One region of the Pseudarthrobacter sp. Hb11 genome, then DNA from elsewhere that is predicted to be linked to it. Evidence: riboswitches for the same ligand, from Rfam matches in the RefSeq annotation. Region 1 holds a riboswitch; each other region holds the start of a gene.

Region 1 (2,871 bases):
CCCCGGCTTGTGCCGCGTTGGGTGCCCTGGGTATTTCTAAGCGCCGGTTGCCTCCTTGGCCGCCCGGAAGCCGGCTTCGAGATCTGCCAGGATGTCATCGATGTGCTCGATCCCCACCGAAAGCCGCACCAGGCCCGGGGTCACGCCGGCCACCACCTGCTGCTCCGGCGAGAGCTGGCTGTGGGTAGTCGACGCCGGATGGATCACCAGCGAACGGACGTCACCGATGTTTGCCACGTGGGAGTGCAGCTCCAGGGCGTCCACGAAGCGCTTGCCGGCCTCCGCACCCCCGGCGAGGTTGAAGGAGACGATGGCGCCGGTCCCCTTGGGGCCGTACTTCCGGCCCCGCTCGTACCAGGGGCTGGAGGGCAGCCCGGCATAGGCGACCGATTCGACGTCGTCACGCGACTCCAGCCACTGTGCCACGTCCAGGGCGTTGGCCACGTGCCGTTCCACGCGAAGGCTCAGCGTCTCCAGACCCTGGGCGATCAGGAAGGCGTTGAAGGGCGACACTGCGGAGCCAAGGTCTCGCAGCAGCTGCACCCGGGCCTTCAGGATGTACGAGAGATTGGCGCCCAGGGCGCCTTCGGCACCGAGGTCCCGGGCGTAGACGAGTCCGTTGTAGGTGGGGTCCGGGGTGTTGAAGCCGGGGAACTTTGCGGGGTCCTTGCCAAAGTCAAACTTTCCGGAATCGACGATCACGCCGGCGATGGCTGAACCATGGCCGCCCAGGTACTTGGTGGCCGAGTGCACCACGATGTCCGCGCCCCATTCCAGCGGCCGGATCAGGTACGGGGTGGACAGGGTATTGTCCACGATCAGGGGCACGCCGGCCTCGTGCGCGACCTGGGATACCCCTTCGATATCCAGGACGTCCTGCCGCGGGTTGGATACCACCTCGCCGAAGAAGAGCTTGGTGTTGGGCTGCACTGCTGCGCGCCACTGCTCCAGGCTGTCCGGGTCCGCCACGAAGGTGACTGATATGCCGAACTTCTTCAGGGTGTGGGCGAAGAGGTTATAGGTGCCGCCGTAGAGGCTGGGGCTCGCGACGATGTGGTCCCCCGCCTCGGCAATGTTCAGGACGGCGAAAGTCTCAGCAGCCTGTCCGGAGCTGAGCAGCAGCGCCCCCAGTCCGCCTTCAAGACTGGCAATCCGCTGCTCCACTGCCTCCTGGGTGGGGTTCCCAATCCTGGTGTAAATGGGGGCCAGCTCGGCCAGGGCAAAGCGGTTGGCGGCGCTTTCAGCAGTGGGGAACACGAAGGACGTGGTCTGGTAAATGGGAAGTGCACGGGCGCCCGTGGCGCCATCCGGCTCCTGGCCGGCGTGGATCTGGCGGGTTTCGAAAGACCATCCGTTGGACAACTAAGGCTCCTTTGACATGGGCCCGGCATGCTGGAAGCACCGCGGGCCGCGCTTGCCATCCGGCCGGTGCCGGACAGCCAGGTCCTCACCCGGGGCACCCCACCGCGGATGGAGGGTTGCCGGCCAGCGAGCCGGGGCTTGTCACTGGCACTCATGACCTGAGCTCAGTGTAGGAACATGCGTTGATTGCCGGACAGAATTGTGACGAACATAGTCAGGAACATTTCCTCGGTCCGTCGGGGGCTTAATTACGGCTCACAAGGCGAAATCCCAGTAAGGCTACCCTTAGCTGAGAGCCCGATCACAAAGTGCCAAGATGTTGCCATGCGCATGGATCACGTCTCTTACGCCTGTGAACACGATGGCCTGGCTGCCACCACCGAACGTATTTCCTCTGCCCTCGGCGTTGAGGCAGTGAAGGGCGGGGTACACCCGCGGTTCGGAACCCGGAATATGATCATCCCGCTAGCGGGACACAAGTACCTCGAAGTGGTGGAGGTCCTGGACCACCCCGCTTCGGACAAAGCTCCCTTCGGGCAGGCAGTGCGTGCACGGTCTGCAGCCGGCGGCGGCTGGATGGGCTGGTGCGTCGAGGTTGACGACCTGGCCCCCTTCGAAGAACGGCTCGGGCGGTCCTCGGTCAACGGCAACCGCAAGTTTCCTGACGGCCGCGAACTGGTCTGGAAGCAAATCGGCATCCTCGGTTTGATCGCCGACCCGCAGGTTCCCTACATGCTCAAGTGGGAGGGCGACCCGTCCCTGCACCCGTCCAACGCCTACGACAGCAACGTCAAGATGAGCTGCCTGACTATCGCCGGTTCCGCTGCCCGCGTTACTGAATGGCTGGGTGAGCCGGTGGAGAAGCCGCTCGAAGACGTAGCCGTGGAGTGGGTGGCACCGCACGGGACCCCCGGAATCCTATCGGTGACGTTCGAGACCTCCAACGGAGCTGTGACGATCTAATTCTCTCCTTGGGCACGGGCAGCTTTGCCCGGGCCTCGGCATGGGTAGGTACTGCAGACTGCCCTCCTACGCTTCGGCCGCCATCAGCAGGTGACAACGGCGTCACCCGCTGATGGCGGCCGAATCCATTTAGTACAGCTGCGGTAGCGAAGGCGTTTGAGGACATCAATGCCGCTCTTGCCGTGCTCAATGCCGAGGCGAAGGGATGCGGTTCGGAGCAGTTCTCGGCTGCTGATCCGCTGGCAGGGCTGGCTGATGGCTGCCTGGACATCCTTACCGGTGCCTCAGGGGTCCAGGCCCGGATGTCGGCGTTAGTGGTCAACGCTGCAGGGACGTACGCCCAGACCGCGCGGGCGGCCGCTCCGCCCGACGCACCCGTGCAGGGACAGGAAATGGCTATCGCCGCGGAAGTCGGCAGCCTCCTGGCCCTCAGCGGCCGGGCCGCCGGTGCCCTGCTGGCCCAGTCCCACGCCCTGACCACCTCCCTGCCCCGGACCCTGGCAGCCCTCGAAGCAGGGACGATCCCGTGGCGGCACGCCCAGGTCA
Region 2 (2,871 bases), on a different contig from region 1:
GGTGAATGCGCTGACCGGGGCTGAACGGGCCACCGGCGGCGTCAATGCCGTGACAGGGCGCGGGCGCCACACGTCGTCGTCGGCGCTGGCGCTAAGGCTGGCGGACGCTCCTGTGGGCAGCTGGATTATCGATACCCCGGGTATCCGCTCCTTCGGCCTGGCTCACGTGGATCCTGACCGGATCCTGCGCTCCTTCCCGGACCTCTCCCCCGGCATCGATGACTGCGAACGCGGCTGCAAGCACACCGCCACCGCCGTGAACTGTGGGCTGGACGCGTGGGTGGGCGGCGGCCATGCGGGTGCCACCGGGGAAGCACGGCTGGCCTCGCTGCGCCGCCTGTTGGGCACCGACCCGCGCCTGGAGGTGCAGGAGACAAAGGAACTGGGCAGCGTCAACTGACGGTGCCGATCTCCCAGCAGATCAGCGTGCAGGCGGTAGTTTGGAACCATGATCCAACCTGCTTCAAGCTACAACGATGACCTGCGCCTGGCCCACGTCCTGGCAGATTCCGTGGATGACCAGACCATGAGCCGCTTCAAGGCACAGGACCTCAAGGTGGAGACCAAGCCTGACCTCACGCCGGTCACCGACGCGGACAAGGCCGCAGAAGAAGCCATCCGCGGCCAGTTGTCCCGTTCCCGTCCGCGTGATGCCGTGCTCGGGGAAGAGTTCGGCAGCACCGGCCACGGGTCCCGCCGCTGGATCATCGACCCCATTGACGGCACCAAGAATTTCGTCCGCGGCGTCCCCGTCTGGGCCACCCTGATTGCCCTGGTGGATGAGGGCGAGCCCGTTGTTGGGGTGGTGAGCGCACCCGCCCTGGGCAAGCGCTGGTGGGCGGCCAAGGGCATGGGAGCCTACATGGGCCGGTCGCTGGCTGCAGCCACCCGGCTCCGTGTCTCCAACGTCGCCAGCCTGTCCGACGCTTCGCTGTCCTACTCCAGCCTGGGCGGCTGGAAGGAACGCGGCAACCTGGACAACTTCCTGGGCCTCACCGAGGACGTGTGGCGGACCCGGGCGTATGGCGATTTCTGGTCCTACTGCATGGTGGCGGAAGGCTCCGTGGACATTGCCTGCGAACCTGAACTCAACCTATACGACATGGCGGCACTGGTGCCGATTGTGGTGGAAGCGGGCGGCCGCTTCACCTCGCTGGAAGGCGAAGACGGGCCGTTCGGCGGCAACGCGCTGGCCACTAATTCCATCCTGCACTCAGAGGTGCTCCGCCGGTTGAACCCGGACCTGGACGATCTTCTCTAACACCTTCATCGAAGAATCAGCGGCGGGCACCTCCAAAAGGAGGGGCCTGCCGTCGTTTCTTCGGCGAAGCAGCACTTTTCGGCAAGTTCGTAACAAAGGGCTTAACATTCGGGCCGGCTTCAAACCTTCCTGCCTTATGTCCTACGCTCTTAAGCAGGTCACGAGTGCCAGCGCGAAACCCCGGTTTGCTGGCCGGCAACCCTCCAACCGCGGTGGGGTGCCCCGGGTGACGACCAGGCCGGTCCGGAACGGATGCGGCAAGCGCGGATTCCCGGTACAGGGAGTCCTTTCGAAGTGAGGTCTCTGTGACTACTGCCACCGTCTCCCCCAACGCCGCCGCCCAGATTGAAACAGTCCAGCCTGACGCCGCTGCCCCCTTTGATGCCCGCCGCGCCGTCGCCGGCCGGCCGCTTGCGGCTGTCACCGGCGCTGAAATCCAGGCACCGCTGATCTCCGGCGGCCACGTCCGGTATGCGAACCTCGACTACGGCGCCTCCGCTCCAGCCCTCTCCGTGGTCTCGGCCTACCTCAACGAGATCCTGCCGTTCTACGCGAGCGTCCACCGCGGGGCTGGCTACGCGTCCCAGATCAGCACGTCCGTCTACGAGAACGCCCGGAACATCGTCCGGGAGTTCGTGGGCGGCCGCCCGGACGATTCCGTGATCTTCACCCGGAACACCACTGACTCCCTCAACCTGCTGGCAGGCTGCCTGCCCGCAACAGACGGACGGCCCGGCGGGGACGTCCTGTACCTCGACATCGAACACCACGCGAACCTGCTGCCGTGGCAGGGCGTCCCCCACCGCAGCATCGTTGCCGCCGACACCATCGCCGGCACCATCGAGTCCATCCGCGCCGAGCTGGAACAGGGAGGCGTGAGCCTGCTGGCCGTCACCGGGGCGTCCAACGTCACCGGCGAGATCCTGCCCATCCGGGCCCTGGCCACGCTCGCTCACGAACACGGCGCACGCATTGTGGTGGACGCAGCCCAGCTGGCGCCGCACCGCCGCATCAACATCGCCGCGGACGGCGTGGACTACCTCGCTTTCTCCGGCCACAAGCTGTACGCACCGTTCGGCGCCGGTGTGCTGGTGGGCCGCCCGGACTGGCTCGACGCCGGAACGCCCCATCTCGCCGGCGGCGGCGCCGTCAAGGAGGCAAGGCTCGACGGCGTCAGCTGGGCCACCGGCCCGGCCCGCCACGAGGGTGGCTCCCCCAATGTCCTTGGCGCAGCCACCCTGGCACGCGCCACGCAGGTGATCGCCGGGCTGGACCTGGACCGGTGGCATGCCCATGAGTCGGCCATTCGTTCCTTCCTGGTGGAGGGCCTGCAGAAGATCGACGGCGTGACCGTCCACCAGATCTTCAAGGACACCAACCCGGATACGGACACCATCGGCGTGGTCAACTTCTCCGTGGAAGGCTATGACGCCGGACTGGTAGCCGCGTACCTGTCCGCCGAGCACGGCGTTGGCCTGCGTGACGGCCGTTTCTGCGCGCACCCGCTGCTGAAGCGGCTCGGGCTCCCTTCCGGTTCCCTCCGTGCCAGCTTTGGAGTCGGTTCGCGCCTTGAGGACGCAGAACGGCTTCTTACGGGCATCGAGTCGCTG
Region 3 (2,871 bases), on a different contig from region 1:
CCAGCAGGTCAGTCGCCTTGCCTTTTCCTTCGTCGCCCCATTGGGCTCCTACGATCACAATTGCTGGCATGGGATCCTCCCCCATTCGTTCGGGCTGCCCGGGCCTCCGCCACGATGTGGCAGGCCTGGCGCAGCGCCGTTCATCAGAATGCCCCGAATGGACTGGCCTTCGCTGGTCTGCGGGGCAGCACAGCGACGCAAGAGTTCCGGGGCTCTTACCACCCAAGTTTAGCCGATCAGTTACTTTGTCCACTCGTTGGGCCGCCGCGGCCCTTCTTGCAGGGTAAAGGACCCTGCACGGGTGAAGGACCGCGGCGGACTGTCAGCGGTGATGCTATTCGTCGTCGGCTTCCCCGGCCGGGCGGGAGGTCTGGGTGGCCAGGCTGTCCCAGAAGGAGGTGTCGCCGTCGGCAATTGAACCGTCCGCGATCGCCGCGGCCGTGGCGGTCAGGGTAGTGACCGTCTGCTTGATCAGGTAGCCGTTGCTCCGGAGCCCCAGGGCGTAGCCGTCCAGGTAGTGGTCGGACATGCCGCGCATCTCAAACAGCAACGTGGAAATGCCGTACTCGACGGCGATGCCGTTGCGGCTGATGGTTTCGGCGCTGCCCCCCACATACTTGCCGAGGTGGCCCCAGCCTGTGGAGTCGACGCTGTTGAAAACAACGGCGCCCAACTGCTTGGACTTTTCAACAACGGCGGGATTGGCGTTAGGGGTGGTGGGGTACAGGATGGACCCGGACACAAGTTCGCCGTCACGCTGGCTGCGGGTGCCCTGGTGGTGCAGGTCGATCATGTAGTCGATCTTGTACTTGCGCATCACGTTGTTGTGCAGCGCCTGGGTTTCCGGCTGGATCTTGGCCACATGGTCCCGGTTAAGGTCCACCTCTTCGGCGTTGTACCGGGTCATATTGCGGTCGCCCTTGGCCAGGTAGCCGTCCAGCGGGAAGTTCACGTCCCCCATGGCACCGTCTGCGTTGAGCATGGGCACGATCAGGATGTTCACGCCGTCCAGGACATTCCCGGACTTTCCGGTGCCCAGGTGCTTGACGAATTCCAGCGCACCTTCGGTGGTGAGCTGTTCGTTGCCGTGCTGCTGGGTCAGGTACAGGATGGTGGGCTTGGCCGGATCCGAGATGTACTTGACCAGGTGGATGTCCCGGCCTTTCACGGTCTGCCCGATAACCTCCAGTTCCATGGCGGACTGGCGGGCGTCCTGGTCTTTGAGGAAGGAGACCATCTGGTCATAGGAGGCCAGCTTCGATGTGGTGATCTGGCCGTTGCCATTATAGTTGGGGCCTTCGCCCACAGCGATGGCAGGGGCGGGCGCTGCCACTACGGCCAGAGCCAGGGCTCCCGTAACTGCCAGGGTCCTAAAGGTTGCCAGGGTTTTTTTCACGGTGCGGTACCTCTTTCGAGTGCATAGGTGTGCCAGCCCGCCATGTCCCCCATCGCGGGCTGTGACAAAAGCCAACCAACCTCCGCGAAAGCTGTCAATGGACATAACAGGAATGCACATGCAGTTATTACGTTTCGAAGCGTGGCTTCGGCGCCCTGCCTGTTGCGAAACAAACCGAAGCGAATTTGCTCCCGGGGAGCCATCTGGATTTAGGTGAGAGCGAACCATCCGGAGCGGCCGAGAGACCTGGATCGTTGACGCCGCAGCAACCCCCAAGTGCAGGGACGTCCTGCCTGTGAAGGTGCTACTGCCAGGACCGATGGAAAGGAAATTTCAGCATGACCTTGAACACAGACCATATCCGCGTCACCCACGCAGGCTCCTTGCCCCGCACCGCTGAGCTGATCGCCGCCAATGCCGCACGCGAGGAAAACCCTGCCGACGTCGAGGGCTACAACGAACTCCTCACCGCGTCCGTAGTGGACCTGGTCCAGCGCCAGCAAAGCCTGGGCGTCGATATCCCGAACGACGGCGAGTACGGGCACGCCACGTCCGCTTCCGTGGACTACGGCGCCTGGTGGTCCTACTCCTTTGCCCGGATGGGCGGCCTGGAGCTGGACAATGACGCCAAGTGGGCGGTCGAACCGAAGGAATCCACCCCGGGCCACGTCCAGCTGACGGGCTTCATCCACCGCCGCGACCGGACCATTTTTTCCGAGGCCTACAACGATCCCACCAGCGGCATCTTCACGGGTGCCCCCAAGCCGTTCCCGAAGGTCACCGGCCCGCTCGTCTACACCGGCCAGGACGCCGTCGCCTCCGACATCGCCAACCTGAAGGCCGGGCTGGCGGCCACCGGACTCACGGACGGCTTTGTTGCAGCGCTCTCCCCCGGCAGCGCCTCCCGCATCACGAACGAGTACTACGCCACGGAGGAGGAGTACATCTACGCCTGTGCCGACGCGCTCCGCGAAGAGTACAAGGCCATCATCGACGCCGGCCTGATCCTGCAGATCGATGATCCCTCCATCGCCGAGAACTGGGACCAGATCAGCCCCGAACCCAGCGTCGCGGACTACCTCAAGTTCACGCAGATCCGCGTGGAGGCACTGAACTACGCCCTCCGCGGCCTTCCCGAGGAGCAGGTCCGCTTCCACCTCTGTTGGGGCTCCTGGCACGGCCCGCACACCACGGACCTTCCCCTGGCGGACCTGGTGGAGACGATGCTCCAGATCAATGCCGGCGGTTACTCCTTTGAAGCTGCAAACGTGCGGCACGAACACGAATGGCGGGTCTGGGAGGACACCAAGCTTCCAGAGGGCAAGGTCATCATCCCAGGCGTCGTTTCCCATGCCACCAATGTGGTGGAGCATCCGGATCTGGTGGCCGACCGGATTGTCCGGTTCGCAGAAGTGGTGGGCCGCGAGAACGTCATCGCCTCTACCGACTGCGGCCTCGGCGGCAGGGTCCACCCG
Region 4 (2,871 bases), on a different contig from region 1:
CATACTGCGGGTGCGACTTCAGCAGCGGGTACTTTACCCAACTCACGGCAGGCTGCTGCTCCAGCCATTCGGCCAGCTGAAGGGCTGAAGCCGAAGAGTGGTTGACGCGGAGGGCCATCGTCTCAAGGCCTTTGGTGAGCACCCAGGCGTTGAAGGGGGACAACGACGGGCCGGTGTGGCGCATGAGCTGCTTGACCGGCCCGTCAATAAATTCCTTGGTGCCGAGGATGGCGCCGCCCAGCACCCTGCCCTGGCCGTCGATGTGTTTGGTCCCGGAGTAAACAATCACGTCCGCGCCGAACCTTCCGCACCGCTGCAGCAGGGGAGTGGCAAAGACATTGTCGACCACCACCGTGGCACCTGCCGCGTGCGCGAGTTCGCTGACTGCGGCGATGTCCACAATCTCCTGCATCGGGTTGGACGGCGACTCAAAGAAGACGGCGGTGGTGGGCTGGGACAGGGCATCGCGCCACTGCTCCAGGTCCGGACCGTCCACAAACACTGTCTCCACACCCCAGCGCGGCAGGATTTCGTTCAGGATCACAAAGCAGGAACCGAACAGCGAGCGGGCGGCAACCACGCGGTCGCCGGCGGCCAGCAGGGCACCCAGGGCGGTGAAGACGGCGGACATGCCGGACGCCGTCGCGAAGCACGCCTCGGTGCCCTCGAGGAGGCGGAGCCGCTCCTGGAAGGTAGCCACGGAGGGGTTGCCGTAGCGGGAGTACACAAAGCGCTCGTCCTCGCCCGTGAAAGCGCGCTCTGCCGCAGCTGCGGATTCATACACGAACCCTGAGTTCAGGAACACCGCCTCGCTGGTTTCCTGGAAGTTGGTGCGGTCCAGTCCACCACGGACGGACTGGGTGTCGGGGCTCCAGCCGGCGGCGTCTTCGTTAAAGGTCACTTAGTTCTTTCCGAGATTGGTGGGCAGGCCGCGGTTCTTCCAGCCGTTGACGGTGCGTTCGCCGTACCGGTCAGGTTCGCCCTCGAAGCCCTCCAGCACGTTGTAGGAGGTGAAGCCGGCCTGGGTGGCAGCAATGGCGGCCGCGATGGAACGCTGCCCCGAGCGGCACAGGAATACCAGTTCGGCCGAAGCGTCCTCCGGCGCCTGCTGCGTCAGGTGGGTAATGAAGTCCGGATTGGGGATGCCGCCGGGAAACGTCCACTGGATGAACAGCGGATCGTTGTCGGTGGCCTTTGTGTCCGGGATACCGATGTGGGCCCATTCGCCTTCGGTGCGAACATCCACCAGGATGGCGCCCTGCTCCAGCTTGTCCCATGCCTCCTGGGGCGTCAGGTCTCCTGCGTAGGTCATGCGTGGCCCTCGCCGTCGAACTCAAGGTCTTCGCCCGCGGATTCGAGGTCATCCACGGCGGTGGCCACCGCCGCATCGGCGGAAGCGATGGCTGCCGGAAGAACCAGGGCTTGCGCAACAATCACCTTGCCGCCGTTGGACGTCGCGGCAGGGCTGCCGTGAAGCACATAGCCCTCGGCCAGGGCGGTCGAAACCCGTTCACAGAAAGACCTGTCATCCGGCCCGGTAACGAGCCGGTAGGAAAGTTTTTCTTCAAGGGCAGGTGCGTCAGACACGACGGATCTCCTTCTTTCACGCTTGCAACACGATTCGGTCGATATGCCGAGTATTCACCTGAGGCACCCCGCCGCAAAAGGAGGGTTGCCGACCGGCCAGTCAGGGCTTGGCGCCGGTACTCATTACTCCCCAAAAAAGTAACACTTGGCGCGCGGCACCGCATCGCCGCCGTCGTCATGTTCCGTAACTGAGCTGGGCGGCCGCCCAGCTGTTGGAGCAAAGGAAAGGCGTGAAGGGCTGCCCGCTTGGGAGCCCTTCACGCCTCTCTTCTGATGTCGGTTACACGATGCCGGGGCAGCTTGCCAGGATGTAATCGGCGGCGGCCGGACCCTTCATCCGCAGGCCGTTATGGCTCGGGCTGATCCTGTGTTTCATCCCTGCCCAAAAGGCGGCTTCCATTCCGGGTGCCTGCTGGTTGATGAAGCACCAGCTGGTATACAGGCCGTAAAGGCGGTCACCGCTGAGGCTGTGGTCGGACGCTTGGTCGAGGTGGGTGGCTTCCTGGAGAAAAAGGTCGAACTGCGAATGTGCCATGACGGCGTCCCTTCGCTAAGTGCGTGTGTACCGCCGTTCGGCTACAGCAGCGAAATCCTCTATGCCCTGCACGGGGCCATGGAGTGGTGATCGAGACCTTGGGAATCGATGGTGTGGGGCGGTGTCGACCCCCTTACTACAATGTAGACGTTACCCGTAGACTACGTATACAGCAAGCGTTTGGAGATACCTTCCCGAGACGCTTGCCGCCGGCTCCAGAACGGAAAAGTCATGCCCTCCCCGAAAACCTCCGGCCCTGCCAAGGGCCGCGCCCCAAAGGAGCGGCTCAACCGTGATCTGGTGCTCAACAAGGCATTGGAACTGGTGGACGCGGAAGGCCTTGACGCGCTGACCATGCGCCGGCTGGGGCAAGAGCTGGACCGGGATCCGATGAGCCTTTACCGCTACGCAGAGAACCGGGCGGCGTTGCTCGATGGCGTTTCGGAGCTCGTTCTCAACGAACTGCCCATCCACCCGGAGGACCCCGACTGGAAAGCCCAGCTTCGGCACATCGCGCATAACCTTCGGCGGCTCGCGCTCGAACATCCCAACGTGGTGCCGCTGCTGGTGACGAGACCGCTCTCCACTCCGCTCGGTCTGCGCCCGCTGGGCACCCTGCGCCCGCTGGAGCAGATTCTCGCCCTGCTGATTGGCGCCGGATTCAGCCCTGCCGACGCCCTCCACGTCTATAGGGCCTACTACGGGTTCCTCTATGGCCACATTCTGAACGAGCTGCAGGAGTTCGTGGT

The links. Region 1 has a riboswitch for S-adenosylmethionine ahead of AC50X7_RS11995 (bifunctional o-acetylhomoserine/o-acetylserine sulfhydrylase). Riboswitches for the same ligand answer to the same signal wherever they lie in the genome.
Region 2: another riboswitch for S-adenosylmethionine. It lies ahead of AC50X7_RS04320 (aminotransferase class V-fold PLP-dependent enzyme); the one in region 1 lies ahead of AC50X7_RS11995 (bifunctional o-acetylhomoserine/o-acetylserine sulfhydrylase).
Region 3: another riboswitch for S-adenosylmethionine. It lies ahead of AC50X7_RS14955 (cobalamin-independent methionine synthase II family protein); the one in region 1 lies ahead of AC50X7_RS11995 (bifunctional o-acetylhomoserine/o-acetylserine sulfhydrylase).
Region 4: another riboswitch for S-adenosylmethionine. It lies ahead of AC50X7_RS08135 (DUF1737 domain-containing protein); the one in region 1 lies ahead of AC50X7_RS11995 (bifunctional o-acetylhomoserine/o-acetylserine sulfhydrylase).

What each region holds. Positions count from the first base shown of each region.
Region 1 covers NZ_JBWZCM010000007.1:88,431-91,301, forward strand. Annotated here, with positions in the region: gene AC50X7_RS11995 (bifunctional o-acetylhomoserine/o-acetylserine sulfhydrylase) at 37-1,362, opposite strand; SAM riboswitch class IV at 1,406-1,521, opposite strand; gene AC50X7_RS12000 (VOC family protein) at 1,687-2,325, shown strand; gene AC50X7_RS12005 (hypothetical protein) at 2,637-2,871, opposite strand, start outside.
Region 2 covers NZ_JBWZCM010000002.1:119,135-122,005, forward strand. Annotated here, with positions in the region: gene rsgA (ribosome small subunit-dependent GTPase A) at 1-400, shown strand, start outside; gene hisN (histidinol-phosphatase) at 449-1,261, shown strand; SAM riboswitch class IV at 1,418-1,531, shown strand; gene AC50X7_RS04320 (aminotransferase class V-fold PLP-dependent enzyme) at 1,567-2,871, shown strand, end outside.
Region 3 covers NZ_JBWZCM010000011.1:124,135-127,005, reverse strand. Annotated here, with positions in the region: gene AC50X7_RS14965 (adenylosuccinate synthase) at 1-70, opposite strand, end outside; gene AC50X7_RS14960 (M14 family zinc carboxypeptidase) at 335-1,396, opposite strand; SAM riboswitch class I at 1,618-1,722, shown strand; gene AC50X7_RS14955 (cobalamin-independent methionine synthase II family protein) at 1,735-2,871, shown strand, end outside.
Region 4 covers NZ_JBWZCM010000003.1:327,894-330,764, reverse strand. Annotated here, with positions in the region: gene AC50X7_RS08145 (O-succinylhomoserine sulfhydrylase) at 1-901, opposite strand, end outside; gene AC50X7_RS08140 (rhodanese-like domain-containing protein) at 902-1,312, opposite strand; gene AC50X7_RS08135 (DUF1737 domain-containing protein) at 1,309-1,587, opposite strand; SAM riboswitch class IV at 1,601-1,715, opposite strand; gene AC50X7_RS08130 (hypothetical protein) at 1,868-2,122, opposite strand; gene AC50X7_RS08125 (TetR/AcrR family transcriptional regulator C-terminal domain-containing protein) at 2,354-2,871, shown strand, end outside.